DNA from 3 places in the Vreelandella sp. DA03-1M genome. Region 3 is predicted to be linked to each of the others. Evidence: predicted binding sites of a transcription regulator. Region 3 holds the regulator's gene; each other region holds the start of a gene.

Region 1 (10,791 bases), 1.6 Mb from region 3:
TTTTCTGGAAAAGCGTGCAGCTCGCTATCGGTCTCAATCGCTGCTGCGCGGCGTGCATCTTCGTACGCTTCGCTCATCAGTTCAGGTAATGATGCTTTTAGGCTGGGGTTGTCGTTCAGTAAGCGATTCGTTTTGGCTTGGGCATCAATGATCGTCAACCGCCAGCTACGTGAGCGGCGTTCGGGCTGGTGATCCCATTTCAGCAGGTGCATTAACAGACGAGCCAATTGGCTGACCAGCGCGCGCCGTTCGCTTTTGCCCATGCTCTCAATCTCCTCGGCGAGGTGCTCAAGATCAAGTTGCTCCAGTTTCCCCGCCCGCAGTAGCCCAGCTTGCTCAAGGGCCCAGGCATAGGCATCGTGTTCATAATGTACGGCCATAGTGATACTCCTCTAAAACCGCTAAACCACTTTGCATTTGTTTAGTGTAAACGCAAGAAGACAACAGGCGACAATATTGAAGTGAGTATAAATTTACATGGTGGCTTCTGTTAACTGTTGCTAACGCGGAGTGTGAGGATAGTTTGCCTGCCACCTTAGGTGATTAATTTGCGCTGTAGCTCAGGCAGCTCAGAAAGATGTGGGAGTTCGAGTCTCCCCATCCGCAATAAATATGATAAGTGCCTTTGGTATTGCTGCGCGTAATCGCAAGGCCATCAATGTGGTTGCGATTACGCTACTCAAGAATGGCTGCTTGGCTATTCAAATTCACACAAAAAAGCCATCGCGTTGGATGGCCTCTGTTACTGAAATCAGGAACGCGCTAACGCGTTAATCTTCTTTCGGCGGTGTTTCCATGGCGCGTTTGTCGTCGGGTACCCGTACGATGTGGCCGACTTCGAGCTTGCTGTGGCGTTGGTGGCGGCCGCCGCTGGTGTCGATGATGGCGACAACTTCGCCAATGCTGACAGCGTCATCTTCGCGGTACGCTTCTACTTTGATACGTACCATCACGCCTTGGAAACGTGCTGAAATAATATCGCCTGGGTCGGGCGCCCTGTGGTCGGGGTCGTTTTTAAAGTATTCCGCTACGCTGGCGCTGCCGGGTTCGTCCCATTCAATATGCTGATGCATTGTGGTCTTCCTTGTCGTGTTGGATGTTGCTTCAGTGTAGTGCGTTCAACCGCTTACTTCCTCAGTGCTGGCGGTACTTTCTAAACCGCTTGGGCTTGCTGCCTCTGCTCGCGCTTCATTGGCTTGTTTTTCATTCTGCTCTTCAATCTGTTCTTCAGTTTGCGTTTCAGCTTGTTTTTCAATTCCCGCTACGCTGTTTGTTTGCCCAACGTATTGAAACAGGAAGTTGAGCGCGGCGGGTAGGCTGGCGCGCCAAACCTGCCATGTGTGGCCGCCGGGGTAAAGGTCGAGCCTTACGGCGTTGGGTTGAATGCGCTCCATGGCTTGACGGAGTAAGCGGGCGTGAAATTCTGCGTCGTAAACGTCGCTCCGCCCGGCGCTGATATACAGTGGTACGAGGGGAAGGTCGCCTTCTTCATCGGTGCCGCGGGGGGTGACACGCAGGCGGTATTCTTCTAAATGGGCGGTGTAGTTGAGGGTTTCCCAAAGCTCGCGGTCAAATTGCCCCTGGTCATTTATAAAGGCTGGGTGGCGCCAGGCGGAGGAGTTGCGCGGTGGTAGGGGGGCGTAGCTTGCGGGGCTAAGCGCCGCGACGGCGGCAAATAAATCGGGCCGTTCTAGGGCGAAGTTAAGCGCACCGTAGCCACCGGCGGAAAGCCCCGCGACGCCACGTAGGTGGCGTTCTTGCCCCACGTGATAGGTAGCTTCCACGTGGGGCATTAGGTCATTAAAAAACGCGCTACGGGCGGGTTCGTTATGGCCATCTACCCACCAGCTGCGGCTGCCGGGCATAATGAACACTGCCGAGGGGATATGCCCAGCGCGAATTAACCTGTCGGCTACCTGTTGAAGATTGCCGCGGGAAACCCAGTCGCGGTCGGTGCCAAAAGAGCCGTGCAGCATGTAAATGACGGGATAGGGCGTAGTCGACTGGGTGTCATAATTATCAGGTAAATAAACGCTATAGGGATAATCGTAACCGAGAGTGGGTGAGGAAAAATAATGATGCTCAACGTCGCTTGCCAAGCTGTGGCCGCTGAGTGTTAGCCACCCAATAAAAGTGGTGAGTAGGGTGCGAAACCGGTAGGAGAGGAAAGGTGGCTTTGGGATGAACACGTTTTCTCCAGAATTAAACTAGTTTAATAAAATCGGACAGCGCGGCGGCACTGGTTGTTCATCGTAGCTATGCAGACTCGTTATGCCGAGCAGTTACACAAAGTAGTTATGCAGGATAGCAGGTTAGGCGTATGTAGCGGCGGGAGGCCCAATGCGAAAAATTGAAGAGATCTATTGGTTGCGCGCTTACGGCTGTATAGCCGTTTTTTTGTTTCATTTATTAGATCACGTCAATCAACGCCTCGATAATGTCGCCACTGATTTAATGCGCCTGCCGCTGGTGCTGGGTACGCCAATATTTCTGTTTATATCGGTCTTTGTGTTTGCTGTTCGCTACGATAAATCCGTGCCGGAGGGGTTTCTTATTCAGCGCGTAAAGTATGTGATGGTGCCGTACTTTGTGTATGGCTTTATTTATTCCACCGCTGAATGGTTAAGCCAACAGGCGTCGGATGAGCCGGTGGGGTTCGTGGCTAATGCTATCGAGTATTACGTTTATGCGGGCTGGCATGGCTATTTTTTGATCATTGCGATGCAGTTTTACGTGGCTTATTGGCTGTTTACCCGCTGGCAGCTGTGGCGATTGAATCCGGTGCCATGGTTGTGGGGTGCCTGCGTTATCAGCATGGCGTATTGGGGGCTGGCTTATTGGTTTGATGTTGATTTGCCCGGCTACCTGCTGTGGATCGCCCCGCTGGGGTGGATCTATGTGTTTTTCCTGGCGCTGGTGCTAGTGCGCTACTACCCGCTAGCCCCAGAGGGCGTACTCGCTGAGCGGCCCACCTGGATGCAGCAATTGGCGCACCCGGCGTGGTTGGTGCTATTGGTGGCGCTAATTATAGCGGCGACGTTTGCGGATTGGCTGGCGTTTTCATCCAAAGAGGTGTGGGTGATTCCATTCTTCGTGCTGTTTACGCTTTGCGCCATGCGTTATTTGGCTGGGCGCCCGGCGCCGTTGTGGGTGCGCCACATCAATGCATATTCTTTTGGGATTTACTTGGCCCACCCCATGTTCTTTGTGCTTGCCGATCTGGTGGTTGAGCCTTTGTCGTTGCCGATTGGCGTGTATGCGCTGGTACTCATCGTCGTGGGTCTCGTCGGGTCGGTGGCCCTTAATAAATTGGCGAATACCACCACGCTGGGAGCGATGCTGTTTGGCAAGCGCTTGAAGGTTCGTTAATGGGAAAATGTTAGTGCATAAATCGAAAGGCACGGCTTACCGCTTCGATGTGTAAGCGAGACCCGGGTCGTTAGGCAGCATGGCGGATGGGTATTCATCGGCCTGGCTAAGCAAGCGGCCGCTGTACGTTTTTAGGCGAGTGGGGCAGTCATGCAAGCGCTGTAAAAAATCGTCAATCGCGCTGGCGTCATCCAGCTCAGGATCAAATCCACCTAAGCGCTCAAGCCAAGCCCGCCTGACGGCGATGTAGGGCGGTAACAGCAGCGTGCTTGCCAATAAGCGGCGCAGGATGCGTTTGGCTAATGATGGCTGAGCAAGGCCAACAATTAAGGCATCAAGGCTGTAGGTGTTCAATTGCGGGTAGAGTGAGCCCCAGAGGCTGGCAGGCAGTGGCTGTTTCTGCAGCGCAATAATTAACCACTCAGCTTGGCTGGCAAAGGCTGCTTTATTGAGGCGTGCGCCTAGTGGTAGCTTGGGGGTGATCAAGCAATGAGTGTGGTAACGCTGCTCAATCGAGCTGAGACGCGCATGGGCTTGCGTGCTCGTTACCAAAATGGGCAGCAAGTGGTCGGCTACGCCAGAATCACGTATGGATTTTAAGTGGCGTGGCAACATGTTACCCGTCACCATGGCATCAACGATAAAGCAAACCGATCCCATTTGCCGACTCCGATTGTGAGCAAATCTATCAAATTGTAATTTATTGTAGTAGCTGGCTTATTTGCGTAGCAAGTAAAAAAACTTGCGAGCCAAAAAAGAGGGCTCACTATTATTTATGCACTTTATTGGCGCATAAGGCATTATTTTTGCTCTGTATTGGTGCGTCATGCCTTTCTTAAACAGCTTCCGGACCTGTATTTAGCCGCTTTGCGTCATCAAGAGGCATCCTGATCCACTTTTTAACAGTTATAAAACAATTGGTTGCTGTTTTTCTATGCCATATTGGTGCAGAGTTGGCATGCTCTCTGCATTATATTTGCAAGCGGCTAGCGGGCCGTAGGCATAAGTCCTACGACGTGCTAAAACGATAGCCGGTTTGAAATGCTCGCTGAGCGATTTGTTCACTAATGTCAGGCAAACGTTGAGCGAACAAGAATGACAAACGTGCGGTTTAGCGCGTATTTTGTCGAACAACACATTTATCGGTAGCTTACAGTCGTTAGCTTTAAGCCACGCTCATACCGGAGGACTCTATGTCAGCCAAGACTCTCGCGCTAATTGAAGAACATGATGTTAAGTGGGTAGATCTGCGTTTCACCGACACACGCGGCAAAGAACAGCACGTTACTGTGCCTGCTCGCGATGTGAACGAAGAATTCTTTGAGAATGGCCAGATGTTTGATGGCTCTTCTATCGAAGGCTGGAAGGGCATCAACGAATCCGACATGATTCTGCGCCCGGAAGATGGCACTGGCTATCTCGACCCCTTCACCGAAGATGCGACGCTGGTGCTGCGCTGCGACATCATCGAGCCGGCCACTATGCAGGGCTACGATCGTGACCCGCGCTCCATCGCTAAGCGCGCTGAAGCTTATCTAGAGTCTACTGGCCTGGGCGACACCGCGTTTTTCGGTCCTGAGCCTGAATTCTTTATTTTTGACGAAGTACATTGGAAGTCTGACATTCAGGGCTCCATGTACAAAATCACCTCCGATGAAGGCGCCTGGGCGACCAATAGCCAAGTAGAAGGCGGCAACCTGGGTCACCGCCCGCGCGTTAAAGGCGGCTACTTCCCGGTTCCTCCGGTTGATAGCTTCCACGATATTCGTGGCGCGATGTGTAACACCCTGGAAGCGATTGGCCAGACTGTCGAGGTTCACCACCACGAAGTTGCCAACGCGGGTCAGAACGAAATCGGCGTTAAATTCAACACGCTGGTGAAGAAAGCTGACGAAGTTCAGGAAATGAAGTACGTGATCCACAATGTGGCGCACGCGTATGGCAAAACGGCGACCTTTATGCCGAAGCCGCTGGTAGGCGATAACGGTTCTGGTATGCACGTTCACCAGTCGTTCTGGAAAGGTGGTGAGAACCAGTTCGCCGGTGACGAGTACGCTGGCCTGTCTGAAATGGCGCTTTTCTACATCGGCGGCATCATCAAGCACGCTCGTGCATTGAACGCCTTCACTAACGCTTCGACTAACTCTTACAAGCGTCTGGTGCCAGGCTTTGAAGCGCCGGTAATGCTGGCCTACAGTGCCCGCAACCGTTCTGCTTCAATCCGTATTCCTTACACCGCTAGCCCGAAAGGCAAGCGCGTTGAGGCTCGCTTCCCTGATCCGACTGCCAACCCGTACCTGGCATTCTCTGCCATGTTGATGGCCGGTATCGACGGTATCAAGAACAAGATCCATCCTGGCGATGCTATGGATAAAAACCTGTACGACCTGCCGCCAGAAGAAGGCAAGTTAGTACCGACCGTAGCGCACAGCCTGGATCAAGCACTGGAAGCTCTCGACGCTGACCGTGCGTTCCTGACCGAAGGTGGCGTGTTCACCGACGAAATGATCGATGCTTACATCGAACTCAAGATGGAAGAAGTGGAGCGTATCCGTATGACGACGCACCCCATCGAGTTTGATATGTACTACAGCTGCTAATCAGCGCTTTTAGCACCTAGCTGCTACCATCACCCTAGCGGTGGTAACAGTTGATAAAGACGCAGTTGATAAAAACGCAGTTGATCAAAATAGTATCAAAACCCCGCTTCGGCGGGGTTTTGTCGTTATTGAGGTTGTGACAAGTGTGAGGAGCGGTATGGGCAAGCTAACCACGTGCGCGATCAGCTTCTTGATGGCTGCTGCACTGAGCATTGAGGCGACCATCATTTCAGGTGCCGCTTTCGGGCAGACGGTTTTCAGGGTCATTGATGAGCACGGTAACGTTACGTTTACCGATAACCCTGGCCGCGGCGGTGAGGCGTTGGAATTGGCACCGTTGCCAAGCCTACCACCTGGGTTAAGCGCGGCTACGGCCAGTGTGGCAACGCCCGCTACTGAGCGCCCACGTGGCAAGCCAGGGCAGCCTTTTATGCCTTATGACCACTTTTCGATTGCGCTGCCCCAGCAAGGCGCACGGCTGCCGGAGCGAAGCACCGCGGTGGAAGTGGCCATTGCGCCTCCGCTGCGCGATGACCACCAAGTGCGGCTGATAGTGAATGGAGAGATTAGCCAGACCGCGCTGCACAGTGATGTTTTCTGGTTAACAGGGCTTCCTGCGGGGCAGCACGAGCTTCAAGCAGAGCTATTGGATAGTAGCCAACGTTTACAGCATCGCACGCCCGCAGTGACGATTACGGTTCCTTAGACCGGGTGGTTAAAATCTCGAATGCACTAAATTGGTGCGGTTGTGGAGGCATTTGGCGCGGTGATTGCGCTAAAACGATCCATCTTCTTTTATTGCTATGCCCGCAAGCCGTGCAACTAGGCATAAATGCATAATTGGCGCGCTTTTTGCAGTTCCCTCATTGATTATCCACCTGTAGGTCTGCAACGGCGATGGAAGACGTAATTTCTCAGGACACCACCATGCATCAGCGTTTGCTTGAACATCTCACCACGGCGGTACTGCTGCTGGACGGCGAGCTGCGTGTGCGCTGGATGAACCCTGCCGCTGAAGCCTTACTAGCGGTTAGCTTAAGCCGCGTTCACGGCATCAGCCTAGATACGCTTCTGGGCGGTGTTGACAGCATCGATGAGGTATTGGCTAAAGCGCGGGATGCGTTTCATCCTTACACCCAGCGAGAAGCGCGTATTACGCCGCTGAACAGTGAGCCGCTGACGGTCGACTACACTGTAACGCCGCTATCGGACGACGAGTTACTGTTAGAAGTGGAGCCGCGGGATCGGTTAATGCAGATCTCGCGTGAAGAGGCGCTGACCACTCGCCAAGAAACCATCAAGATATTGGCCCGTGGGCTTGCTCACGAAGTGAAAAACCCGCTCGGCGGGATTCGTGGTGCTGCACAGCTGTTAGAACGGGATTTAGACGATCCGGCGCTGCGCGAATATACCCATATCATTGTGGAAGAGGTGGATCGGCTGCGCGACTTGGTCGACTCCATGCTGGGCCCTAACCGTGTGCTTAAGCATGAGCCGGTCAATATTCACCGGGTGTTGGAGCGTGTACGCGCGCTGTTAATTGCCGAGCATCCCAGCGTTGTTATTAGCCGCGATTATGACCCCAGTTTGCCCGACCTTTCCGGCGATGAATCTCAAATGATTCAAGCGGTACTCAACGTTGCACGCAACGCCGTGCAAGCCATGAGCGATGCTCAAACCCCTGAACCTACCTTAATATTGCGCACCCGCGCCCGGCGACAGTTTACCCTCGGGGCGGAACGCCACCGCTTAGTCAGTGAAGTCTCGGTGATTGATAACGGCCCAGGCATTCCCGATACGCTGCAGGAAACGCTGTTCTACCCGATGGTGTCAGGGCGCGCAGAAGGCAGTGGCCTTGGGTTATCGATCGCCCAGTCGATTTTGCACCAACATCAAGGATTGATCGAATGCGACTCACGACCCGGACATACCGAATTTCGTTTACTGATTCCATTGGTAATAATTTTACCGGAGAAGCGTCATGACTGAGGCTACACGTACAGATGTTGCGCGGGTGGTGATTGTCGATGACGACCGCGCTATCCGCTGGGTGCTGGAGCGCGCCCTGGCGCAGCCCGATCTCGACGTTGAATGTATTGAGCGTGCAGATACTGCCCTTGCACGTTTACTGGAAAGCCCTCCCGACGTGCTGGTCACCGACATTCGTATGCCAGGCATCGACGGCCTGGACTTAATGGCGAGAGTACGCGAGGCGCATCCCGATCTACCGGTGATCGTGATGACCGCCCATTCCGACCTAGACAGCGCCGTCGCTTCCTATCAGGGCGGGGCGTTTGAATACCTGCCTAAACCGTTTGACGTTGATGAAGCCCTGGCGCTGGTGCGCCGCGCGGTGGCCCACGCCCGCGAACGCCAACGACCGGTCGTCGTGCCGGAAGGCTTAAACGCTGAGATTATTGGTGAAGCGCCCGCAATGCAGGAGGTGTTTCGCGCCATTGGCCGCCTTTCTCACTCGCATATCACGGTGTTAATCAACGGGGAGTCGGGGACGGGGAAAGAGCGCGTTGCCCAGGCGCTGCATCAGCATAGCCCGCGTGCCGGTAAACCCTTTATCGCGTTGAACATGGCGGCGATTCCTCGCGACTTGATCGAATCGGAGCTGTTTGGCCATGAGAAGGGCGCTTTTACCGGGGCGGCACAGCAGCGCCAAGGGCGGTTTGAGCAGGCCAACGGCGGCACACTGTTTTTAGACGAAATAGGCGATATGCCATCGGAAACCCAAACGCGCCTGCTGCGCGTGCTGGCGGATGGTGAGTTCTATCGCGTCGGGGGGCATACGCCGGTCAAAGTGGACGTGCGTATCATCGCCGCTACGCACCAAAATCTAGAAGTGTTGGTGGATGACGGCCGCTTCCGGGAGGATTTGTTCCACCGCCTGAACGTGATTCGTATCCACCTGCCGAAACTGGCTGAAAGGCGCGAAGATATACCACGTTTAACCCGACATTTTCTGGCCGAAGCGGCGAAAGAGCTGACTACCGATATCAAGGTGCTGACCAGTGAAGCGGAAGCCCACCTAACACGCTTGCCGTGGCCCGGTAACGTGCGGCAGTTGGAAAATATCTGCCGGTGGCTGACGGTGATGGCGTCGGGGCGTGAAATCCTTGTTGAAGATTTGCCGCCGGAACTGCGCTCGCCAAGCGCTTCCGAAAGTAGCGCCCATGGCGATTGGCGTACGGCGTTTCGCGACTGGGCGGATCATGCCTTGGCCGAAGGCCATACCCATCTTTTGGAAGAGGCGGTGCCCGATTTTGAGCGGATTCTGATTGAAACCGCTTTAAAGCATACCGGTGGACGCAAAGGTGAAGCCGCTGAACTGCTTGGCTGGGGGCGTAATACACTGACCCGCAAATTAAAAACGCTGCTGCCAGCACTGGCTGACGAGTAAAGGCTAAGCAGTCGTTACTGCTCAAGGCGTTTAATCTCAGCCAATATCGCCTCAGCCTCTTCGGTAAGGGTGGCATTGGCGCGCATATCGCCGTTACGAGACGCTTCCATCGCGGCTTGCAGTTTACGCTCATAATTTTGCTGCAGTTTCTTTTTGGGGTCGCGCTTAAACATGCCAAACATAAGCAATTTCCTCACTATCTGGTTTTTGTGTACACCATTTGTATAGGTTTTGGTTGCTTGTGTCGAATGTTTGTTTTGGTCAGCGGTTATGCGTCGTTCTGAGAGTCCGCGCTGCATTGACATAGAAAGCGCTCAAAATCGACCAAAATGGTGTCGAGGCTGGCGTGTAAGCGGTGATCATCGTCCACCATTCTCAGCGACAGCCGCTGCAGGCGAGCACGTTCAATCACCGGTTCAGGGGCAACGATATCATCGCGCCAGCCGTGAACAATGTGCGTGTGGCGTGCCTGGATGGTGGGCGACGTTTCAGGGTAGGCGGCTATGCCTAACGCGGGGGCTAACAAAAAACAGCCTAATACGGGCTGCTGAGCGCTGACGGCCGCGCTTAGCCACCCGCCCAGGCTTGAACCTGCTAGTACACAGTGGGCAGGGTCATCACCGCGCTCGGCTATCACCTGTAAAAGATGCTGAAGACGTTGCTGGGGCTCTGCCATGCCTCGATAGTCCATCACCACGGGCTCACAATCATCTAGTTTTTCAGCAACGCCTTTTAGTGCCTGGATTTTAAGTGCCCCTGGGCCGCTCTCTAGGCCGTGGGATAAGTAAACAGTCATCATCACGTTTAGCTCGCTGAGCGTTGGATAGCTTCTCCACCCTGTTCGATATCCTCACCAGCACCCCGAATGGTATTGCAACCACTTACCAACAGAAGTGTGGTCATGACGAGTATGGCAAGCGCAATAGTACGTTTCATAGCGGTTTCCTCAAAGGCATGGGCGTGCGTCAAACATGGATAGAGCTATCTGGACACTTTTTAAAGCAAAGCCTTTTTATAGCAAAGTGGGAAGGTTCGTTAGCAAAAATAATCGCTGTTGCGCCGTTTCGCCATCATTTTAATGTGTTTCAGCTAGATAGATGTGTCTTGATAACGTGTGCTTATGTCGCATGTGCCAGTTCTACACATCAAAAGTGCAGGGAAATTAGCCTATTTGGAAATGTTTGTTGTTTTTAAGTTATTGTTTTTAATTATTAATATTGATTATTGGCATGGCTTGGCGCAGTCCCTGCAGCTACTGAGTAGTTGCTTAGAAGTTCAGTTGTTTAGCTCTAGCCGTTTAGATAATTGTTATTAGTAACTAAGTGAGTGGGCTGAGAGACAAAAGGAAGGCAGGACGCCGAAAGACAAACAGGAAGTTAAAGGACAATCCGCCCACTCACTGGTTGCAGCGCA
Region 2 (10,791 bases), 2.1 Mb from region 3:
GGTTATTGATAAATTGCTTATCAAGTATAGAAGCGTGTTCTATTTTAGATGTCGTAGACACGATTAAGGCTCCTTAAAGCTCGTGTTGGCGAAGCCAATCATCGATGAGCGTTGTGAGATGCTGGCCGCTAAAGCTGGGGAAATGGCCGCCGTGCACGGTGCGGACGGGCAGCGTGCGCAGCCGCCGCATGCTGGCAGCGTAGTCGGTAAGATCGCTGTGCCAGAGGTCTTCAATGAGCGGGCCATCGTAAATCAGATCGCCCGAAATCAGCGTCTGGGTGGCCGCCTCCCACAGGGCGATGCCGCCGGGGGAGTGACCAGGGGTATGGATCACCTCCCACTGACGGTTCCCCAGGTCCAGTATTTCGCCATCCGCCAGCGGGCACACCTGCTGCGGTGCCGTGATGCGGTAGCGGCTGTGCGAATAAGGCTTGGCAGGGAGCGCCTCAAACATGTCATCGCTGAGAAACTGGTCAGCCAGGGTGCGCGTGTTGTCAGGTGAGGCCAGGATGTCCTCCTCGGCGGCATGCACATGGCAACAGCCAAACTCGTGGGCAGCGCCGATATGGTCAAAGTGCGTGTGGCTGGCCACCGCCAATAGGTCACGCTCGGCAAGCTGCGCCACGTGCTGGCGTAGCGGCACCGCGCCCAAGCCAAAGTCCACGACCATGCCCCGCTTGCTGCCCTGGACATGCCAGATATTGCAGCGATAAAACGGCTTGATCCACGGTTCGTCGATCAGGGTGATACCGTCCGCCTTGCTGTCGGTACGGTACCACTGCTGTGCATTGATGCGCTCAAGGCTCATGCGGGCACCCGCTTGGCGAGCGCAACCTTGCTGATCACAAAATAGAGCGCGCCGGTGATCACGAAAACCGGCAGCGACGCGCCAAAATCAAGCGGTGCGACCCAGTTCCAGTAGTAAGCCAGTAACGCGCCGACCGCGTAGCTGCCCAGCGCCAGCCAGTTGAAGGCGGGAAGGCTATGTTCAGCCTGGATCAATTGTGCCGAGGTATAGCGTTGGCGACCCAGCAGGTAGTAATCCACGATCATCAGGGAAAAGGCCGGTATAAAGACGCTGCCGATAATCAATAGGAAGGTCTGGAACTGGTCAAGAATGCCGGGGATCAGCGCGCCTACCACTGACACCACGCCAATGATCAACGCCGGTTTCCAGAACGGCACCTTGGGACGCACGCTCATAAACGAAAGCGTCGCGCTGTAAACACACATCACGTTGGTGGTGAGTACCGAGAAGAAAATCACCAGCGCCGCTGGCAGCCCAAACCCGAAACCACTCAGCAGGGCCGTGGGATCGTAGGTCTGCTCCATGCCTTCCGCGATGGATAGCGCCGAGACCGTGGCACCCAACCCCATGGCAATCAAGGTGGCCGTCACATAGCCGCCCCAGGTGCCGACGACCGCCGCCTTCAGTGTGCGGCAGTGGCGATTGTAGTCCGCCGCCAGCGGTATCCAGGAAAAAGCAGTGGCCACGACGATATCGAAGATCACGCCGCCACCCAGTACACCTTCCGGCTCTAACTGGGTAATACTCGGCAGGTCGTAATGGCGATTGAGCGCAAAAAGCACCACCGCCGATAGCCCCACCATTAACAGCGCCGCGATTTTCTCGACCTTTTCAATGCCCAAGTGTCCGCGAAGCGCGATCAGCACCACCAACGATTCGCACAGCACCGTAAACAGCGCCACGTTGGAGTAACCGGTCAGGCTTTCCACGGCGTAGTCCAGACTCATGCCGGCGAGTAGCGCCTGAATCCAGCTCCAGGCGATCAGCGCCAATAGATTCACCCAGGCGGGGAAATTAGCGCCTTTTCTGCCAAAAGTCCCTCGCGCCAGCACCATGGTGGTCATGCCGGTTTGCTGGCCCATCACCCCGATCAATACCAGCGGGATAATGCCGATCGCCGAACCAATCAATATCAGCAGCATCGCATGCTGAAAGGTCAGATCAGGGACTAAAAACATGCCGGTCAGGATGGTGGTGACCACCACATTGGCACCGAGCCACAGCGCAAAGGTTCCCGGCAGCCCAAGGCTGTGTTCAACATCGTCGGCAGATAGGGTGTCTTGGCCGAGCACATGATTATTCTTCATTGTTATCTCCTGTTGATATCAGGCTTTTCTGCCAAGCAGCGGCGTCAATTTCGATCAGTAAAGGCCCGCTCGTTTCGCGATTGGCGAGCGCCTCGGCAAACTCGGCGGGGCTTTCTACCAGTATGCCGGGGCAACCAAAGCCTTCGGCCAGGGTGAGAAAGTTGGGTGCCTGAATATCCACGCCTAAGCGGGCCACACCGTTGGCGTCCATATAACGACGGATCTCTTCGTAGCCGGCGTTGTGCCACAGCACAATCACCACCGGCAGGCGCGCTTCTACGGCGGTTGCCATTTCCGAGAGGGTAAACATCACCCCACCATCACCAACGAGAGCCACCACGGGCAGCTCAGGCCGTGCCAGCTGGGCACCCAACGCCGCCGGTAGCCCATAGCCCAAGGTGCCGTAACCCGTTGAGGCATTGAAGTAGCGCCTGGGCGCCGGCTGGCTGACCAAGTGATTACCGGCATATACCGGTGCGGTGGAATCGCCCACCAGGATCGCCTCGGGGAGATAATCAGCCAACGTTTTATAAAGCGGCACAAAGTCAGTAAAGGCAGGGTCGTTGACCAAATTAAGCGCGCCCAACGCTGCGGCGGTTCGCTCCATGCCTTGACGCTTCAGCGGCTCAGGACAGTGACCAAGCAGAAGCGCCAAGCTGCGCCCGGCATCGCCCACCAGTCCCAGCGTTGTACGCTGATTGCGTACCAACTGCTCGGGATCAAGGTCGATACGAATCAGCGTGCCGTTGAGGTGGAAGCCATCGTCAAAAACGACGTCATAGTCAGTCTCACCCAGCTCGGTACCTATCGCCAGAATGACATCCGCCTTGGCAGCTAGCTCACGAACGGCGGGCAGCGCGGCATTGGCGCCTAAGTCCAGAGGGTGATCACGGCCAAGCAGCCCCTTGGCGTTGATGGTTGTTACCGTGGGGGCATCCAGTTGCTCAACTAATGCTCTTGCGGCTTCCGGCGCTGAAGCGCAGCCCCCGCCCAATAGCACCAGAGGCTGCTTCGCCGCTTTTAGCAAGCGTGCAGCCTCGGCCAAGCCTTCTGGATCAGGCGCCGCGCGGTAAAGTGTGGGCGCTTGCCAACTGGCCGGCACATCCACTGGGGCATTAAACAGATCGATAGGGATTTCGATATGCACCGGGCCTGGACGCGCCCCGTTAAAAATGGCAAAGGCGCGGGCCAACACGTCGGGCAGTGTGTTGGCGTCCAGCAGCGTGTGGCTAAACCGCGCCACGCCGCTGATCATCTGCTGTTGGCTGGGCAGCTCGTGCAGCCGCCCTTGGCCTAAGCCCAGCGTATCGCGACGGTTGACGCTGGAGATCACCAGCATGGGGATGGAGTCCGCCAGGGCTTGGCCCATAGCGGTAGCAATGTTGGTCATGCCCGGGCCGGTGATAATCAGGCACACTCCCGGTTGGCCGCTGGCACGGGCATAGCCGTCGGCCATAAACCCCGCGCCCTGCTCATGGCGCGGCGTTATATGCTGAACATCGCTGCCTTCCAGCCCGCGATAAAGCTCTACCGTATGCACGCCGGGGATGCCGAACAGAACGCTCACCCCGTAAGTCTCCCGTAGCAGCCGAATGAGTAGCTCAGCACAGGTCACTGTGGATCGTTTACGTGCTTCTTCAACGCTCATTAAAGTCCCCTTAGAAGAAAAACGTATGGGCCATAAAGGCGATGATTGGCAGCGTAATCGCGGTACGCAGTAGAAAGATTGCCACCAGTTCCCAGAATTTGATGGGGATTTTCGACTTGAGCAGCAGCGCGCCTATTTCAGACATGTAAATCAGCTGGGTTAGGGAGAGACAGGCAATCACAAAGCGAGTGAGTTCGCTTTCAATATTGGTCGCTAATACCGCCGGTAGGAACATATCGGCAAAGCCTACCAGCGTTGCGGGCGCTGCCGCTTCTGCCTCTGGGATACGCAGCAGCTCCAGCACCGGCACCATCGGGTAAGAGAGCCAGGTAAACAGCGGGGTAAACTCCGCCAGAATGAGCGCCACCGTGCCAATGGCAAACACCAATGGTAGTAAACCTAGGAAAATATCCATCACGTTGAGCAGCGCCAAACGTGCTAGCTCGCGAGGCCCGGGAGCGCCAGCGGCGCGATTGGTGGCTTGAATCAAGCTATAACGGAACAGGCCGACTTTTTCGGTACGTTCTTCGTTTAACTGACAGCCGACCGGCTCATAGTAATCATTGGACTTGCGCGATAGCGGTGGGATTCGCGGCACAATGACCGCAGCGATTAACCCTGCTACCACGACCGTCGTGTAAAACTGTACAAACAGATGGTTAATATCGACGAAGCTGGTCACTAACAGCGCAAAGGCAATGGAGACCACAGAGAAATTGGTAGCAATGACGGAGGCTTCGCGACCATTGTAATAGCCCTGCTCATACTGCTGCGTGGTAATGAGCACCCCAACGGTACCAGACCCCATCCATGAGGCAGTGGCATCAATGGCGCTGCGTCCCGGCAGATTAAAAATTATCCGGAACGGCTTGCGTACCATGCTGCCGATAAACTCCATAAAGCCAAACTCGACCAGAAACGGTAGCAACAGCGCGGCAAAGAAGAAGAAGGTTAAGAGCACCGGCGCAAGGTCATTGAGCATGACGCCACCGGTAAAGGAGGCAGTGACGAACTCAGGCCCAAACTGGAAATAAGTCATCACAGCAAACAGTGCGCCTAAAGCGCGCATTGCCAACCACAGCGGCCCAACATGAAACATCTCATGCAACATGCCTTTTTTGGCCCAGCCAGGGTCAGCTAGCTTGGCGTAAACAGTGGCTACCACTGAAAGACAAAGCACGACTACCGCGATAGCAGGCAGCGCTGAGCCTAATAGCGTTTGCAACCCCTCCGCCATGAGGCCCATACCAATATTGATAGTATCGCCAAATTTAAAAGGGACGAGAAACAGCAAAACCCCAATTAAAGAGGGCACTATAAACTTCAGTAAATGCGCCTGGGGGATCGGCCCCGACGAGGTCGGCGCTGCGGTCTTAACGTTACTATTCGACATAGGGTTCACCTATTGGAAGTGATTATTGGAGGTGGGCTGGCGGCGTCGTGGCAGGAAGCAGTGCTTCCTGCCATATGTCTTTTTTATTAGCGCCTTATCAGGTCGGCTCTTTTTAAATCAAAACTGTCTTAAGAGCGGCTTAGTCGCCACGCTTCACGCCCGGCAGGACGCAGAGCATTTCATACAGCAGCGTGGCACCCATCAGCGCGGTGTTGCCGCTGGGGTCGTAAGGCGGGGATACTTCCACCAGATCACAGCCGACAATATTCAGGCCCAAAGCGCCACGGACAATTTCCAATCCCTGAGTAGACGTTAGGCCACCCATCTCGACCGTGCCGGTGCCGGGAGCAACGGAGGGGTCCAAACCATCAATATCGAAACTGATGTACACCGGAATATCGCCCATCTGTTCACGCACTTCGGCCATCAGCGGCGCTAGCGAGCGGTACCAGCACTCCTCGGCGGGCACCACACGGAAACCTTGATCGCGGCACCAGTCGAAATCCTCAGCAGCGTAACCAGTACCACGCAGGCCGATTTGTACGACCTTGCCGTGGGCCAACAAGCCCTCTTCCTGAGCACGTCGAAATGGCGTGCCATGAGCAATCGGCTCGCCGAACATGTGCTCGTTCACGTCGGCATGGGCATCGATGTGAATCAATCCCACCGGGCCATGCTTTTTGGCAATGGCGCGTAGAATCGGCAGCGTCAACGTGTGCTCGCCGCCCAGCGTCATCGGAATGCAGTCATGCTTCAGCACGTCGTCGTAAAAAGCGGTGATGATGTCGACGCTTTTCGGCAGGTGGAAGGTGTTGATGGGTACGTCGCCGATATCGGCTACCTGGAGGCTTTCAAACGGCGCGGCGCGGGTTGCCATATTGTAGGGGCGCAGCATGCGCGACTCATCGCGGATCTGGCGGGGCCCAAGACGGGTGCCGGGGCGGTTCGAGGTACCAATATCCATGGGAATGCCGATAAACGCCGCATCTAAACCTTCAGCGGTGTCTTGGGTAGGCAGGCGCATCATGGTGGCGGGGCCTGCAAAGCGCGGCATGGTGTTGCCGCCCAACGGCTGGTTGAACTCCGACATACACATCTCCTTGGATTTGTTGTGACGCTTTAGCCTGTGTAGCTTTCCTAACTTGCGGCCTTAGCTATCTCCTATAGGCGTTGCACAGATCATGCCAAGTCGTAGATCCCTATAAAGTGGTGGGATTACCGGCCAAACGATGCAAAAATGAATCAATCTGATGTTTAAATAATTCATTTTTGAATCAAAAATTCAAAAATGAATTATTTAAAGGGAGTCGATGGCAGTGAGTGAAATAGACAGACGTGTACTGCAAACCATTGTAGAGACCGCTAACGATCACTTCTTTATCGTCAGTGGCGATGGGCAAATAGTCGACATTAGCCCAGGGGCCGAAGCGGTTTACGGGGTATCACGAGAAGAGCTGCTCTCCAGCAATGTGCAGCAGCTGCAAGCGGCCGGGGTGCTCAAGCCCTCCATCACCATGGAAGTGATGCGCACCCGCCGACCAGCGCAGCTTATGCAGGTCACCGGAACAGGCCGCAGGGTCATTGCTGAAGCCTACCCCGTGTTTGTCGACGACAAGCTAGAGCGGATTATCAGTCGTTCCAGAGACTTAACCGATCTTCAACTGCTGCAAGACGAATACGCGCTGCTACAAAAACGCTTTAGCGAGCACTTAAAACGCAGCCAGGCCGCCCCGGATGCGGAAGAGCAGGCGCTGGATGATGCCCTGGATAATCTGCAGGTGCGCAGCAGCGTCATGCGTGAAATTGCGCTACTGCTCAAGCGGGTCGCCCCTTCAGATGCCAATGTGCTGATGCTGGGTGAATCGGGCGTGGGTAAAACCGCCTTTGCCAAACAGCTACACCGCTGGAGCCAGCGCTGTGACGGGCCGTTTATTGACGTTAACTGCGCGGCGATTCCTGAGAATCTGTTTGAGTCCGAGATGTTTGGCTATCAGCCCGGCGCTTTTAGCGGCGCGGCGCGGCAAGGTAAGGCGGGACTGCTGGAGCAGGCCGAGGGCGGCACGCTGTTCTTGGATGAAATAGGCGAGCTGCCGCTACTAATGCAAACCAAACTGCTCAAGGTGATTCAGGACGGCAGTTTGACCCGACTGGGTGACACCCGATCACGCAAGGTCAATTTCCGCTTGGTTGTGGCGACCAATCAGGATTTGGGCAAGCAAGTAGAGGCCGGACTTTTCCGTCTGGATCTTTACTACCGCCTCAACGTGATCCCCGTGACCTTGCCGCCACTACGTGACCGCCGGGAGGATATCCCCGATCTGGTTGAAGCGTGTTTAAACCGGCTCAACCAGCGCTATGGGCGGCAGAAAATCCTTGATACCCGCGTTTGGTCGACCCTGATGGGCAGCGAATGGCCAGGTAACGTCCGTGAGCTGGAGAATTGGCTAGAAAGAGCCTGGCTTTCCAGCCCCACCGATCAAATCGAGGTGCCCGCCGCACTCCCTCACGCCGAGCAGCAACCAGCCAGTTTGCCGAGCGCCTCGCCAGCAGCGTCGGCAGTAGCACTCGAGCCCCAGGAAACCCTCAAGCAGTACCTAGCGCGGCTGGAGCGTGAAACGCTTGAAGAGCTGTGCAACACACTCCCCAGCACCTACGCCATTGCCGAACGACTGGGCATCAGCCAATCCAGCGTGGTGCGCAGGCTTCAACGCTATGGCATTAAAGTCGCCAAGTGATATTCCGCTTGACACCGCGGCTGTCATAAAGCATCCATGTAAGTGTCATGAAACGGCAACACCTTCAACACAAGCTGAACCAATAACAACCAACAGCCGGTGATGTGTGGGCTATGTCAAATCAATCGCGTATCCGCCTGGAACGCGTTACCAAACGTTGGGACGCGTCCGCTGCCGTCGATAATATCTCTTTCGACGTCACGCCTGGGCAATTTGTCATTCTGCTAGGCCCTTCGGGCTGCGGCAAATCAACCACGCTGCGTATGATCGCAGGCTTGGAAGAAGCCAGCGGCGGGCATATCTATATTGGTGAGCGCGACGATTGAGTCATTGCTCATCAGGCCTTGAGTATTACTGAGTACTTTTTATCGGCATTCATATTAGGAAATTGGTCAATTTCCCTATGGAAGCTTTGGTAATAAACTCTCTTATAACTTAACGCCATAACACGCTATACTGAACGTTGGAATAGAATTCTAGCTGTGATAACAGTGAGCAATAAGACCAATAAAATAATTGCAGCTTAATGTTGGTTGTGACTACATGTGAGTAAATCACGGAATAGTCCCCTTCTAGTGTTCATCATACTCAACACCAGAGACCACATAGGCGAAAAGTGGGAGCTAAAATTGCCTATATCAATGCAGCGCCAGACTAGAGCTCAAAGAATCGCATCTGACATAGCAAGCCAAATCACTGAAGGCATTTTACGTAAAGGAGATAAGCTTCCTTCCCTACGTGAACACATGCGTTTGCACTGCGATTCCAAGAACACCGTCATTACGGCCTACGATTACTTAGCAGCACAAGGCTTGGTGGAAGCACGCCAAGGGCGCGGTTTTTTTGTTATGGCAATGCCTACACAAACAAATTGCGAGACACAACCGCTCCCTTACACTCGCGCACTCGACACTACTTGGATGATGCGCCAACAACTTGTACGCGAACCAGGGCATTCCCATCTGGGTGAAGGGTTCCCACCAGTCAACTGGCTTATGGATATGCGCCTGGATAAATTTCATCGCCAAGTTGTCCGCGGTGGCATTACCTCCCTATTCCGCTATGGCAACCGCTTCGGTAACGCCAGCTTACGAGAGCAATTGAGCAAAAAAATAGCTAGCTATGGCATTAACGCATTACCACAGCAGATTTTAACCACCTATGGTGCAAACCATGGAATGGATTTGATTATTCGGCGCTTTACCCAACCCGGTTCGACTGTACTAGTAGAAACTCCAGGCTATTACCCACTTTTTGGGAAGTTACAGCTCAGCGGTGTGCGCATGCTGCCCGTACGTCGCGAGGTGGATGGCCCAAATATAGATGATTTAAACAGTTTACTGATTAAGGAGCGGCCGACGCTGTTTTTCATGCAGTCTGTGTGTCACAACCCGACTGGAACTGACATTTCTGAGCATAAAGCACGCCAGATATTAGCCCTAGCAGAACGCCACGATTTAATCGTAGTTGAAAACGACGCAATGGCTGACTTCAAACTTAGCTCAGCATCCAAGCTCTCAGCGCTTGATCAGCTTGGCAGGACGCTATATTTGGGAAGCTTCTCCAAGTCGGTATCAGCGGCTTTGCGGGTTGGTTTTATCGCCGGTAGCGAAAAACTAATCTCCGAGTTGGCAGATATAAAAATGTTACTCCATATCGCTGGGGCAGAATATGCTGAACGTACAGTAGATGTCATATTACGTGAAGGGAACTATCTTCGTCATCTTTCCAAGTTACAGGCTCGGCTACGCACAGCTACCGCTGTCGCGCTAAAAATTCTAGAAGAACTCGGGGCGGAAGTCTTCTGCAAGCCAGAACAAAGTTTATACCTTTGGGCTCGATTTCCTGGTATAGAAGATGCTAACGAACTTACGCGCCACTGCATGAAACAGGGAGTTATGCTAGCACCCGGTGCTATTTTTTCGGTAGACCGGAATAATGTAGTTCCTTGGACGCGGTTAAATGTAGCCTATGTGGATGACCCAGCATTTCGTGCGAGCTTAAAATTCTGAACCAGGTTTTATATTAATCATGTTTTAAAAGTTATCAACCATCATCAAACCAAAATTTTAAAAGCAATATACCTTTTCTTCAAACAGAAAAGACCAATAAGACACCGGCCATATAAAATACTCAAGATAAGAGCCACTGCCTATTCAGACAGCAGCTCTCAACACCAACATAAACTTATAAAAAATGCTTTCAGGGAGGACTCACGAGTTTTAAATAATGACAAGCCTTATGTTGATAAATCATCCTAACTTCTCAGGTAAGAAAAGTATTATCTCTGGAAAGCTCATCAAAAGAATTAGCACTAGTACGTCCATTACAAGAAACCAGAAAACACCTTTAAAGATCGCACCAGTAGTTACTAAGTTCCCCACCACGCTTTTTATCACAAAGATATTCATACCTATGGGGGGGGTTACCATCCCTATCTCAAGCAGTTTGGTAAGCACTACGCCGAACCAGATTAGGTTAAGTTCTACGCTGTCAACGATAGGTAGAACAATAGGAAGGGTCAGCAGCATGGCTCCGATCGGCTCTAAGAACATACCTAATAATAAGTAGATCAGCACAATAATTAATAGGATAATAAAAGTGCTAGCGCCAGCCTCAATAACCATCGAGGAGAGATAGTCACCAGCACCAGAGAGCGATAGAAAGCGGGTAAGCAGGCTAGCCCCCATGGCAATGATGAGAATCGTTCCCGTAGTAAGTAGGGTTTCCAAGACAGCGCTACGCAAACGATCCCACGTTAAAGTGCGCTTACATAGCGCCACGACACATGCGAGAAATGCACCTACAGCCCCTGCCTCGGTGGGGGTGAAAAGGCCGCTGAATAGGCCTCCAAAGATGCCAAACATAATCATCACCACAGGCCAGACTTCCCACAGCGC
Region 3 (10,791 bases):
GCTGACCGTTGGCGGCACGCAGTCTTAAAAAGCTTTTTTCAAGAACTGCTTTTAAAGCGCCTGTTTTAAAGCGCTAAGGTTTCGCGAAGGTGTTTGAAGAGCTTACGCGAGCTGGTCGGTGGTTTGCCCTGCTCGCGTTCGCGCTGGGCGTTGCGAATTAATTGACGCAGCGTTTGGCGGTCCGCATCGGGATGCTCCGCCATGAACAGGTCAACAGCATCATCGCCTTCGTCAATTAAGCGTTCACGCCATTTTTCGAGACGGTGAAACGCGTGGTCGCGCTGTTCCTGCTCTTGATCAATGGAATCGAACACGCCTTGGATGGCGGCGAGGTCCTCTTTACGGATAAGTTTGCCGACGTACTGCATATGGCGGCGGCGGCCTTCATGAGAACGAATGCGCGAGGTTTCCTCGATAGCGCGCAGCATATCGTCAGAAAGGGGAAAGCGGGCGCGCTCTGCCGGTCGCATGGCGATTAACGTTTCCCCAAGTGCCTGTAAGGCATGCATTTCGCGTTTGAGTTGCGACTTGCTTGGGCGTTCTTCCTGCTCTTCTACTTCAACGGGGTCGGGACGTTGCTTACGCATAGTGTGGCTCACAGATAAAATTCGTTGCGGCATTATACCAGCTGCGAGTACAACATTGATTCGCCGAAGACATTCTCTTGGAGACATTCGGTTGAGAAAGGAGGCCATATGGCACAGGCATTTGATGCATCCGCGCAGCAGTCGTTACTGACCGCGCGGGCCGAAGAGGCGCTAGCGCTGGCAAAGCGCTTGGGCGCGGATGCTGCCGAAGTAGGCGCAAGCGTCGATCAGGGAATAGGTGTGAGCGTACGCCAGGGCGAAGTTGAAACGGTTGAGTTATCCCGAGATCAGGGCATCGCCGTGACGCTTTACGTAGGCCAGCGTAAAGGTAGTGCCTCATCAACGGATGCTAGCAGCGCCTCGATCCAGGCTGCGGTAGAAAAAGCGCTGGCGATTGCCCGCTATACCGGAGAAGATCCGGCCGCCGGGTTGGCCGATGCATCGTTGATGGCCACCGAGTTACCCGATCTGGAAGTGCATTACCCCTGGGCACTCACAACCGATGAGGCGATCGAGCTAGCGCTTGCTTGCGAGCAGGCGGGGCGTGATGTTGACGGTATCTCGCAGTCAGATGGCGCATCACTTTCGAGTGGCGAAGGCGTGCGCGTTTATGCCAATAGCCACGGCTTTTTAGGTACCCAAAAGGGCAGTAGTCACTCTCTTTCATGCATGCTGATTGCCCAGGATGCGAGCGGTATGCAGCGCGACTATGACTACACTTCTGCACGCGATCCCAAGGCACTGCGCGACCCCGCCGAGGTGGGCCGTGAGGCCGCCGAGCGTACGCTGCGCAGGCTCGGCGCAAAACGTCCGCCCACGGGCACCTTTCCAGTGCTATTTGACCCGTCGCTGTCCAGTGGATTGATTGGTCATTTACTGAGTGGTTTAGCAGGTGGTGCTTTATATCGCCAAGCCTCTTTTCTGTGTGATCGGCTTGGCACGCCGCTGTTTCCCGATTGGTTCAGCCTTGAAGAACGTCCAATGGAAATCGGTGCCACAGCGAGTTCGCCGTTTGATGGCGAGGGCGTGCAAACCCGTAATAATCGTTTTATCGATCAGGGCAGCATTGCCAGCTATATGCTCTCTTCCTACAGTGCTCGTCGGCTGGGTTTGCAAACCACGGGCAATGCTGGTGGGGCACGAAATGTGCGTTTAGTGGCACCACTGCAATCCCGTGACAGTCTATTAAAAGAGATGGGGCGGGGTATTTGGGTAACCGAGCTGATGGGGCAGGGCGTTAACGGCGTGACCGGTGATTACTCACGTGGCGCTGCAGGGTTTTGGGTAGAGGATGGAAAAGTACAGTACCCGATCGAGGAGTTTACGATCGCTGGGAACCTGGAGCGGATGTTTGCCGGGTTAGTGGGGATTGGCGATGACACCGATACCCGTGGCAGTGTTCACACGGGTAGTTGGTTAATTGATGCCATGACCGTAGCGGGAGATTAAAAGCTACTGATCTTCCTCAAAACGAGCATCGAACAGCGCTTGAATAGCATCAAGCGCCTGTTCGGCGTCATCGCCTTCAGCGTTGATGGTTAGCTCGGTACCGCAAGGGGCCGCGAGCATCAGCAGTGACATGATGTTGGCGGCGTCAGCGACCTGTTGCTGTTTTTGAACACGTATTGTCGCCGTGAACTGTTGGCCGCATTTTACCAGTTTGGTCGCCGCGCGTGCATGCAGGCCGCGTTGATTGGTAAGTGTGAGAATTCTTTCTGGCACCCTGGTTCCTTTTCGCCGAGTGGTGTCATTAATGGATAGAAGCGCTTAAGAAGTTGCTTGCTGCTCGTCGGTTTGGGATGTGCTGGCAGGCGGAGCAGCTAGCTGTTCATTTAATGTGTACTGCAAGCCTAACTCGCGATGACGTAATTGAATTTCGCCCATACTGTGTACTAATCGCTCTGCTAGCTGTTCGACCATATAGACCGAGCGGTGTTGCCCACCGGTGCAGCCAATCGCGATAGTCATGTAGCTACGCTGGCTATCTTGGTAAGCGGGCAGCCAGCGCTCAAGCCAAGCCTGAATATCGTTAGTCATGGCGTCTACGATGGGATAACCGCTTAAGAAGGCCACTATGTTCGCATCGCGGCCTGTGAATTGGCGTAGCGTTGGATCCCAATATGGGTTTGGCAGGCAGCGCACGTCGAAAACCAAATCAGCATCCAGCGGTACACCGCGCTTATAACCAAACGATTCAAGCGTCAGCGTGAGCTTATCGCGTCTCTGATGGGCGACCTGGTCAGTAATGCGACGACGTAAATCGTGAACCGATAGACGCGAGGTATCGATCAATAAATCAGCCAGATCACGAATATCGTGTAGCGTCTCTTCTTCTTTATTGATGGCTTCTTCAAGTGTCATTTCGCTGTCGCGCGTGAGCGGGTGGCGACGACGAGTGGCGGAGTAACGCTCAAGCAATATGCGGGCGTCCGTGGTCAGATAGATCACTTGAAAATCAATTTTACGTTGCCGCAGCTCCTCTAGCATAGAGGGCAGTCGCTCTAGCGCGCCAGGCAAGTTACGGGCGTCAATGCTGACCGCTAAATGGGCACGGTCGCCTTTGTCGCGTAGTTCGTCCACCAACGAACCCAGCAGCATGGCAGGAAGGTTATCAATCGCATAATAGCCAAGATCTTCAAGCGCTTGTAAGGCGATAGATTTACCTGACCCAGAGCGGCCGCTAATGATCACAAGTTGCATAGGGTCTCTCTTTGCTTTGATCAAGCTGCGTTAAGGGTGGCGAGCGCAAAACAACCTGCCGTTGAGTACCGCTTGGCAGGTTTAGGCTTTCAGGAGGTTGTTTGCTCACGAATTTTAGCGGTAAGCAACTCAAGTAGTTCGCGCTGGCTGCCTGCTTTACGCAGTTTCTGACGCGTATCCGCATCGTTCATGATGGTCGCTACCTGGCCGAGCAGAGAGAGATGTGTGTCATCAGCCTCTTCTGGAACTAGCAATACAAATACCAGATCCACCGGGTCGCCGTCGATAGCATCAAAATCAATCGCTTCTGCGAGTTTTAAAAAACCAGCAATCGGGGCCGAGCAGTGAGGACTACGCGCATGGGGAATAGCCACGCCGTTACCAATCCCGGTACTGCCTAAGCGCTCACGGCCAATTAAACGGCTAAACACTTCTTGGCTGTCCAGACTGGGGATATTTTGGGCAATAAAGGTGCTGAAAAATTCCAGCACCCTTTTTTTGCTGCCCCCGGGTACGTCAAAGAGAACACGTTCCGGGGGGAGTATGGTTTCCAACGTCATTGAATTAACGCACGCCTGCGCCTTGGGCGCGAGCTTGTGCTTTTTCCTTATGTTTAACGAGTTGCCGATCAATTTTGTCCGCTAATGCGTCAATAGCGGCGTACATATCACTGTCTAGGGCTTCCGCATGTAAATCAGCACCTGCTGCGTGCAGCGTACAGGCGGCCTGCTGGCGCTCTTTCTCCACAGATAAGGTGACTTGCACCGTGGTTATGTTGTCGTAATGGCGCTCTACACGTTCAAGCTTTTCGTTGACATAGTCACGCAAGGCGTCAGTCAGTTCTACGTGATGACCAGTGATATTAACTTGCATTGACGTACTCCTTATCCATCGGACTGTACTTCGATTGTAACCCTTTTTGCCGCGTTGCAAAGCCCTTGTCGAGAGTTTCCCTAAAACGTTGATTTGTGCTAGCGCAAACGACGTCGCTCGCTAGAGGAGGGAATGCCCATGGCTTCACGGTATTTAGCCACCGTTCGACGCGCTACTTGAATTCCCCACTCTCCTAATAGCGTGACTAAGCGGCTATCAGAAAGCGGCTTGCCTGGCGGCTCCTCTTGAACCAATTTCTTAAGCCGAGCGCGAATAGCGGTGCTTGAATGGCTGTCACCATCCTGGCTGCTGACTTGGCTTGAGAAAAAGTATTTGAGTTCAAATACGCCGCGAGGCGTATGAATAAATTTCTGAGTGGTTACCCGGGAAATAGTCGATTCGTGCATTTCCACGGCCTCGGCGATATCGGCCAATATGAGCGGCTTCATGGCTTCTTCGCCGTGTTCTAAAAAGCCAATTTGCCGGGTGATAATCTCGCGTCCAACGCGCAGTAGCGTATCGTTGCGGCTAGAGAGGCTCTTGATCAGCCAGCGTGCTTCCTGCAGGTGTTCTTTTAAAAACTGATTGTCCTGACTTTTATCCGCACGCTTTATTAAGCTTGCGTAGTCGGGCTGAATGCGCAGCCTTGGCAATGCCTCAGGATTGAGCTCTAAGTGCCAGCCTTCGTGGTCATGGCGTACGACCAGGTCGGGCGTTACATAACTATCATCGGTATCGCCATAGGCGCTGCCCGGGCGTGGATCAAGGCTACGAATGAGGAGAATGACATCAGCCAGCTGGTCATCATCGAGTCCCAGGCGGCGTTTTAGTAAGCGCATGTCATCTTTGCCGAGCGCTTCCAGAAACTGCCGTACTAAGCGGCGGGCAGGAACCAGCAACGGCGTATCATCGGGAAGAATGGCCAGCTGCAGCATCAGGCACTCCCGCAGGTCGCGGGCGAATATCCCTGTTGGCTCAAATTGCTGAAGTTTAAGCAGAATAGTTTCCACTTCGCGCTGGCTAAGCCCATCGACACCTTGGGCGCGAAGCCCTTCACGGATATCGTTGAGCGGCTGAGTTAAATAGCCATTAGCATCTAACGCGTCGATAAGACTTTCTGCGACAAGTTGCTCTCGCGCGCCAAAATCAGTCATGGCAAGCTGCCACAGCAAGTGCCCATGAAGACTCTGGCCAGCCGCTTGGCGCTCAAAATCAGGTCCTTCGCTGCTGGTGCCACCGTGACTGCCCATATCTTGGTAGGTATCAGACCAGTCACTATCTACCGAGAGCTCGGTGGGAATGCTCTCTGACCACTCTTCCTCTTTGGGCTCGCTGACAGCCTGTTCGCCAAATTCATCCTCTTGGTCCAGCATGGGGTTGGCATCTAGGGCCTGCTGAATTTCTTGACGTAAGTCCAGCGTTGATAGCTGTAGCAGGGCAATGGCCTGCTGCAGCTGAGGTGTCATGGTCAGCTGTGTGCCCATGCGCAGTTGAAGAGAAGCTTTCATGACCATCTGAGAACCACTCGTTAATCAGAATGCTCCACCCTAGTGCGAGTAGGTCTCAGGTGCAAGTGCAATAAGCATGCCATTGGTAGTAAAGTTGTTGTAGAGCGCTAATTAGAAGTGAAAAATAAGCTAGAGGCGGAAATCAGCGCCTAAATAAACCTCCCTCACTTTCTGGTTAGTGAGTATCGAGGCTGGAGAGCCGCTGGCGATGATTTGACCATCGCCCACGATGTAGGCGATATCACAAATATCCAGGGTTTCGCGAACGTTGTGGTCGGTAATCAGTACGCCGATGTGGCGCTGTTTTAATGCCCGAATAATGGTTTTGATCTCGCCCACCGAAATGGGGTCTACGCCAGCAAAGGGCTCGTCCAGCAGAATGAATGCGGGTTCTGTCGCCAGTGAGCGAGCAATCTCCACACGCCTGCGTTCACCGCCTGAAAGGCTCATGCCCAGGTTGTCGCGAATATGGGTAATGTGAAAATCTTCAAGTAGCGCTTCCAGGCGCTGCTCGCGGTCGCGACGGCTGAGCTCTTTGCGCGTTTCGAGTATCGCCATAATATTATCGGCAACCGATAATTTACGAAAAATAGACGCTTCTTGCGGAAGGTAGCCGATACCCGCCGCAGCGCGTTCATGCATTGGGGCGCGGGTTAGATCTACATCGTCGATACCCACTTTGCCAGCATCGGATTTCACCAGCCCCACAATCATATAAAAAGAGGTGGTTTTGCCTGCACCGTTGGGGCCGAGCAAGCCCACAACGCTGCCTTGGGAGATCTCTAAATTGATGTCTTTAACGACTCGGCGTCGCTTATAGCTTTTGGCCAAGTGGTGGGCATATAGGGTTTTGATTGGCGCAGTGTCTGTAGTTGCCAAGGCTTGGCTCCCTATTGTTCGGGCTGAAGCGTCATACGTATGCGCTGGGTTTCGCTGCCGTCAACGTCAGAGCGGGCCTGAATCACTTCACGGTCAATGAAATATTCAAGGCGACCGCCGGTGAAGGTGTCTTCTTGTTGCGTTAATTCGGCTTGGTCGATCAGCTCAACGCGGCGTTCAGCGACATGATAAATAATGCGCCTTGCCCAACCTTCTGTAGGGCCTTCTTGCCCTTCAGCTTGATGACGTAAGTAAGCGCGCTCACCGGTGGAGGTCGCGCGGGAGAGCTCGCCTGCCTCGTTGCGTTCGATCTCTACTCGCTCGCCACGTAATTGCATTCCGCCTTGGCGAATATCGACATTGCCTGTATAGACAGCGGTTCCCGCTCGCTGGTCAAGGTCTAAACGGTCGGCTTCAACTTCTACCGGGGCCTGGCTGTTTTGGGCCAGTGCCGAGAGTGGTACCGCAAGGGCAAAAAGGGCGGTATATAGCAGTGATTTCATGGCAAATCCTGTTAGCGTTGCGTGGCCGGAGGGTGCGTGCCACGCACATTATCAGTTAAGCGCACTTGGCTTTCGTTAAGCCAGACGTCCATGCGCGACGCGTTCATTTGCTGGGGCGGCTGTTGTAGCACTACCGGTGTTTCACTCCACGCATGCTGTTTTAGCCCGTCATAGTGCAATAATTCAGTGTCTAACTGCCAACCTTCATCCGGTGCGATCAGGCGAGCCGCGCCTGACATCAGCAAGGCCTGAGTGGACGTGTTAAGCGTGCCTACATCAGCGCTAGCTAGCCACTGGCGGTTTTCGCTATCGTATAAAATAGCTTCGGGCTCTTCCGTCCAGGTTTCACTACGCTGCGGCGTATGGATCAGGCGTGGGGTTTTAAGCGCCTGTAATACGCTGCCATTTTCACCGAAAAGGGTGATCTCAGCGTTTTCCAGTACGTGGCCTGGCTCCTGGGCCTGCGCTTCAGGGTCAATGGCCGTGTCTTGAGGCCCCCGTGGGTCAAGCCACACCAGTAGAGCCCCCAGGGCTACGACCAGCCCGGCTAACCAAATGCGTACTTTTACCTGCTTCACCATTAGGTGCGACCGTGAAGATAGGTGTCTAGCACCGCGCCCCAGTGCCCTTGAGATTCAAGCACTGTGTCACAGATTTCACGTACGGCGCCGTGGCCACCTAGACGTTCCGTGGTCCAGTCGGCGTGGGTATGCATGTAATCTGGCGCATTAGGGACGGTAATGCCGACACCGCAACGCTTAATAGCGGCCAAGTCAGGCAGGTCGTCACCACAGTAGGCCACCTGCTCTAACTCTATATCGAGACGCTGGCAAAGCCCGCGCAGGGTGGCAAGCTTGTCTTCACAGCCTTGATGGACCAGGTCGATGCCCAGTGATGCGGCGCGCTGGCTCACCATGGGAGAGTCGCGGCCCGTCACCAGCGCTACATGTATACCCACTCGCTTGAGAAGCTTCAGCCCATGACCATCCTGAGTATGAAATGCTTTGATTTCGATACCGTCAGCCTGGAAGTAGAGGCGGCCGTCGGTCAGTACGCCGTCAACATCCAATGCTAATAGGCGCACGCGGCGGAGTCGATCAAGTAGCGCATTAGGTAAGGTCATAGAACCTCCTTATCATTAAATTCGTAAAGCGGGTCGGTAATATTGCTGAATGACGCCGCTGTCTTAAATAACGCCGCTGGCAAGCAGGTCATGCATATGTAGCGCCCCGATAGGACGCTGTTGTTCATCAACCACTGCTAGCGCCGTAATGCGGCTCTCTTCCATGATACGTACCGCTTCCGCCGCCAGGATGTCGGGGGCGATGCGCTTGCCCGGCCGGGTCATTACATCGTCAACGATGACATCGCGCAGGTTGTGAAACTGGTCGAGCGTGCGTCGAAGGTCACCGTCAGTGTATACCCCGGCTAGGCGGCCATCGCTATCTACCACGCAGGTAAAGCCTAGCCCTTGACGGGTGATTTCCAATAACGCGTCGCGCAGCGGGCTTCCCAGGGGGACTTGGGGCAGTCGCTCACCGTCGTGCATAAGATCTCTAACGCGCAGCAGCAAGCGTTTGCCTAAGCTGCCACCGGGGTGGGAAAGGGCAAAATCTTCAGCGGTAAAACCGCGCGCTTCCAGCAGCGCCACAGCGAGGGCGTCGCCCAGGGCGAGCGCTGCCGTTGTTGAGCTGGTGGGGGCCAAGTCGAGCGGGCATGCCTCACGCTCTACGCCGCTGTTCAGGTGCGCATCAGCGTGTTTAGCCAGCGTGGAGTTGGGGCGGCCTGTCATACTGACTAGCGGCGTACCCAGGCGTTTAAGCAGCGGTAAGAGCGCAGTGACTTCGGCGGTTTCACCCGAGTTAGACAGCGCCAATACCACATCGGAACGGGTAATCATGCCTAAATCGCCGTGGCTGGCTTCACCAGGGTGAACGAAAAAAGCTGGTGTGCCTGTGCTGGCAAGTGTGGCCGCCAGCTTACCAGCGATATGCCCCGACTTGCCCATGCCGGTCACCACCACGCGGCCTTGGCAGGCGAGAATTAGCTCGCAGGCACGGTCAAAACTTTCGTCTAGTTTGGCTTGAAGGCCGCCAATGGCTGCCTGCTCAATTTGCAGCGTACGCAATGCACTTTCGCGTAGTAGGCTGGGTGGAGCGAGAGGCTGGCGCATAGCGTTTTCTCTTAATCATTGAACATATAAAAAGTAGTAACCGCCAAGAATAACATCTTGACGCCCTTTATAGGCAGTCGTTCAGCTAGTACTTAAGACCGTTAGCCCGGATGCGTTTTGACAATAAGGCGGCCTGCTACCGATTCGCTAACAATAAATGGTTAGACCAGTAGAAATACTCAAGCGTGCCGTCGTGTTTTGTAGCGTTATAGTACAATGTTTGATAATGTTTTAGAAACACTGTTTTATAACCGCGATAGCCGCAAATAGGGTATGATGGCTAACCCAAGTGCGCCTCGTTAAGAGTCAACTGATCCATGACAGATGCTCCATTTATTGAAATTGAAGACCTCCATTTTTCACGTGGCGATCACGAGATTTTTCGCGGCATAAATATGACGATTCCGCGCGGCAAAGTAACCGCGATTATGGGGCCAAGCGGTACTGGTAAAACCACGCTGCTTAAGCTAATCGGCGGGCAGTTGACTCCAGAGCGTGGGCGGATAGTGATTGATGGGCAGGATGTTCATCGGCTGTCTCGTAAGGCGCTATTTACGCTACGCAAGCGGATGGGGATGCTATTTCAAAGTGGCGCACTGTTTTCCGATTTAGATGTATTTGAAAACGTTGCTTTTCCGTTACGCGTACATACTGATTTGCCCGATACCATGGTGCGCGATCTAGTGCTGCTGAAGCTGCAGGCGGTCGGGTTGCGGGGGGCGCGTCACTTGACGCCCGCAGAGCTGTCGGGAGGCATGGCGCGGCGGGTCGCTCTGGCTCGTGCCGTGGCGCTGGACCCGGAGTTGATCCTGTATGACGAACCTTTCGTTGGTCAGGACCCCATCTCGATGGGCGTTTTAGTGCAGCTTATTAAGCGCCTTAATCAAGCGCTGCAACTCACCTCTGTGGTGGTGTCTCACGATATTAAGGAGACGCTGAGCATTGCAGACTATCTCTATTTAATTGCTGATGGTCAGGTGGTTGCCCATGGTACGCCGCAAACCTTAGATACGAATCAAGACCCCAGGGTTAGCCAGTTTATTCATGGCGAGCCTGATGGCCCAGTGCCGTTTCACTATCCCGCTGAGGCATTTTATCGCGATATTTTGGGCGAGCCCCCGATGACAAAGACAGGCTAATGGCTTCAATGCAGGGTAAATACAGGGCAGGGACACATGCAGTCAAAATTTTCTAACGGCACCGCGCGTATTACCCGATTGGGGCGTCGAGGGTGCGATTTAATGGAAGCATTAGGCCGCGCGGGGGTGTTTCTCTTCCAATCCGCTATCGGTGTGCCATCCCGTGAGGGTTGGCGCTTATGGTTGCATCAGATGCATTTTGTCGGTGTGCTCTCACTCGCCATCGTGTTGGTGTCTGGGCTGTTTATCGGCATGGTGCTGGCACTGCAGGGCTATACCATTCTGGTCGATTTCGGCGCTGAGCAGGCGCTTGGGCAGATGGTGGCGCTGTCACTGCTGCGTGAGCTGGCGCCTGTGGTGGCTGCGTTGCTGTTTGCTGGCCGTGCGGGCTCGGCATTGACCGCTGAGATTGGCTTGATGAAAGCCACC

The links. The regulator sigma-54, encoded in region 3, starts transcription at its own class of promoters, with help from an activator protein. The targets are predictions, from matches to a motif close to TGGCACNNNNNTTGCTNT.
Region 1: the regulator sigma-54 is predicted to act here: its motif matches at 6,811-6,828, upstream of glnL (nitrogen regulation protein NR(II)).
Region 2: the regulator sigma-54 is predicted to act here: its motif matches at 6,326-6,343, upstream of speB (agmatinase).

Annotation. Positions count from the first base shown of each region.
Region 1 covers NZ_CM146798.1:191,362-202,152, forward strand. Annotated here, with positions in the region: gene ACXUPB_RS00895 (DUF29 domain-containing protein) at 1-380, opposite strand, end outside; gene ACXUPB_RS00900 (hypothetical protein) at 771-1,073, opposite strand; gene ACXUPB_RS00905 (alpha/beta hydrolase) at 1,119-2,189, opposite strand; gene ACXUPB_RS00910 (acyltransferase family protein) at 2,341-3,369, shown strand; gene ACXUPB_RS00915 (hypothetical protein) at 3,406-4,029, opposite strand; gene glnA (glutamate--ammonia ligase) at 4,563-5,969, shown strand; gene ACXUPB_RS00925 (DUF4124 domain-containing protein) at 6,127-6,675, shown strand; gene glnL (nitrogen regulation protein NR(II)) at 6,897-7,958, shown strand; gene ntrC (nitrogen regulation protein NR(I)) at 7,951-9,378, shown strand; gene ACXUPB_RS00940 (DUF6435 family protein) at 9,393-9,560, opposite strand; gene ACXUPB_RS00945 (YqiA/YcfP family alpha/beta fold hydrolase) at 9,647-10,177, opposite strand; gene ACXUPB_RS00950 (entericidin A/B family lipoprotein) at 10,183-10,314, opposite strand.
Region 2 covers NZ_CM146798.1:3,877,415-3,888,205, forward strand. Annotated here, with positions in the region: gene ACXUPB_RS18090 (aldehyde dehydrogenase family protein) at 1-61, opposite strand, end outside; gene ACXUPB_RS18095 (MBL fold metallo-hydrolase) at 74-808, opposite strand; gene ACXUPB_RS18100 (purine-cytosine permease family protein) at 805-2,115, opposite strand; gene ACXUPB_RS18105 (5-guanidino-2-oxopentanoate decarboxylase) at 2,105-3,763, opposite strand; gene ACXUPB_RS18110 (YjiH family protein) at 3,774-5,156, opposite strand; gene speB (agmatinase) at 5,296-6,246, opposite strand; gene ACXUPB_RS18120 (sigma-54 interaction domain-containing protein) at 6,467-7,891, shown strand; gene ACXUPB_RS18125 (ATP-binding cassette domain-containing protein) at 8,005-8,217, shown strand; gene ACXUPB_RS18130 (aminotransferase-like domain-containing protein) at 8,521-9,903, shown strand; gene ACXUPB_RS18135 (TRAP transporter large permease) at 10,144-10,791, opposite strand, start outside.
Region 3 covers NZ_CM146798.1:1,820,881-1,831,671, forward strand. Annotated here, with positions in the region: gene tldD (metalloprotease TldD) at 1-28, shown strand, start outside; gene yjgA (ribosome biogenesis factor YjgA) at 66-587, opposite strand; gene pmbA (metalloprotease PmbA) at 696-2,036, shown strand; gene ACXUPB_RS08370 (HPr family phosphocarrier protein) at 2,040-2,309, opposite strand; gene rapZ (RNase adapter RapZ) at 2,355-3,287, opposite strand; gene ACXUPB_RS08380 (PTS sugar transporter subunit IIA) at 3,377-3,847, opposite strand; gene hpf (ribosome hibernation-promoting factor, HPF/YfiA family) at 3,852-4,160, opposite strand; gene ACXUPB_RS08390 (RNA polymerase factor sigma-54) at 4,259-5,674, opposite strand; gene lptB (LPS export ABC transporter ATP-binding protein) at 5,798-6,547, opposite strand; gene lptA (lipopolysaccharide transport periplasmic protein LptA) at 6,559-7,050, opposite strand; gene lptC (LPS export ABC transporter periplasmic protein LptC) at 7,062-7,631, opposite strand; gene ACXUPB_RS08410 (KdsC family phosphatase) at 7,631-8,173, opposite strand; gene ACXUPB_RS08415 (KpsF/GutQ family sugar-phosphate isomerase) at 8,237-9,223, opposite strand; gene ACXUPB_RS08420 (ABC transporter ATP-binding protein) at 9,541-10,362, shown strand; gene mlaE (lipid asymmetry maintenance ABC transporter permease subunit MlaE) at 10,399-10,791, shown strand, end outside.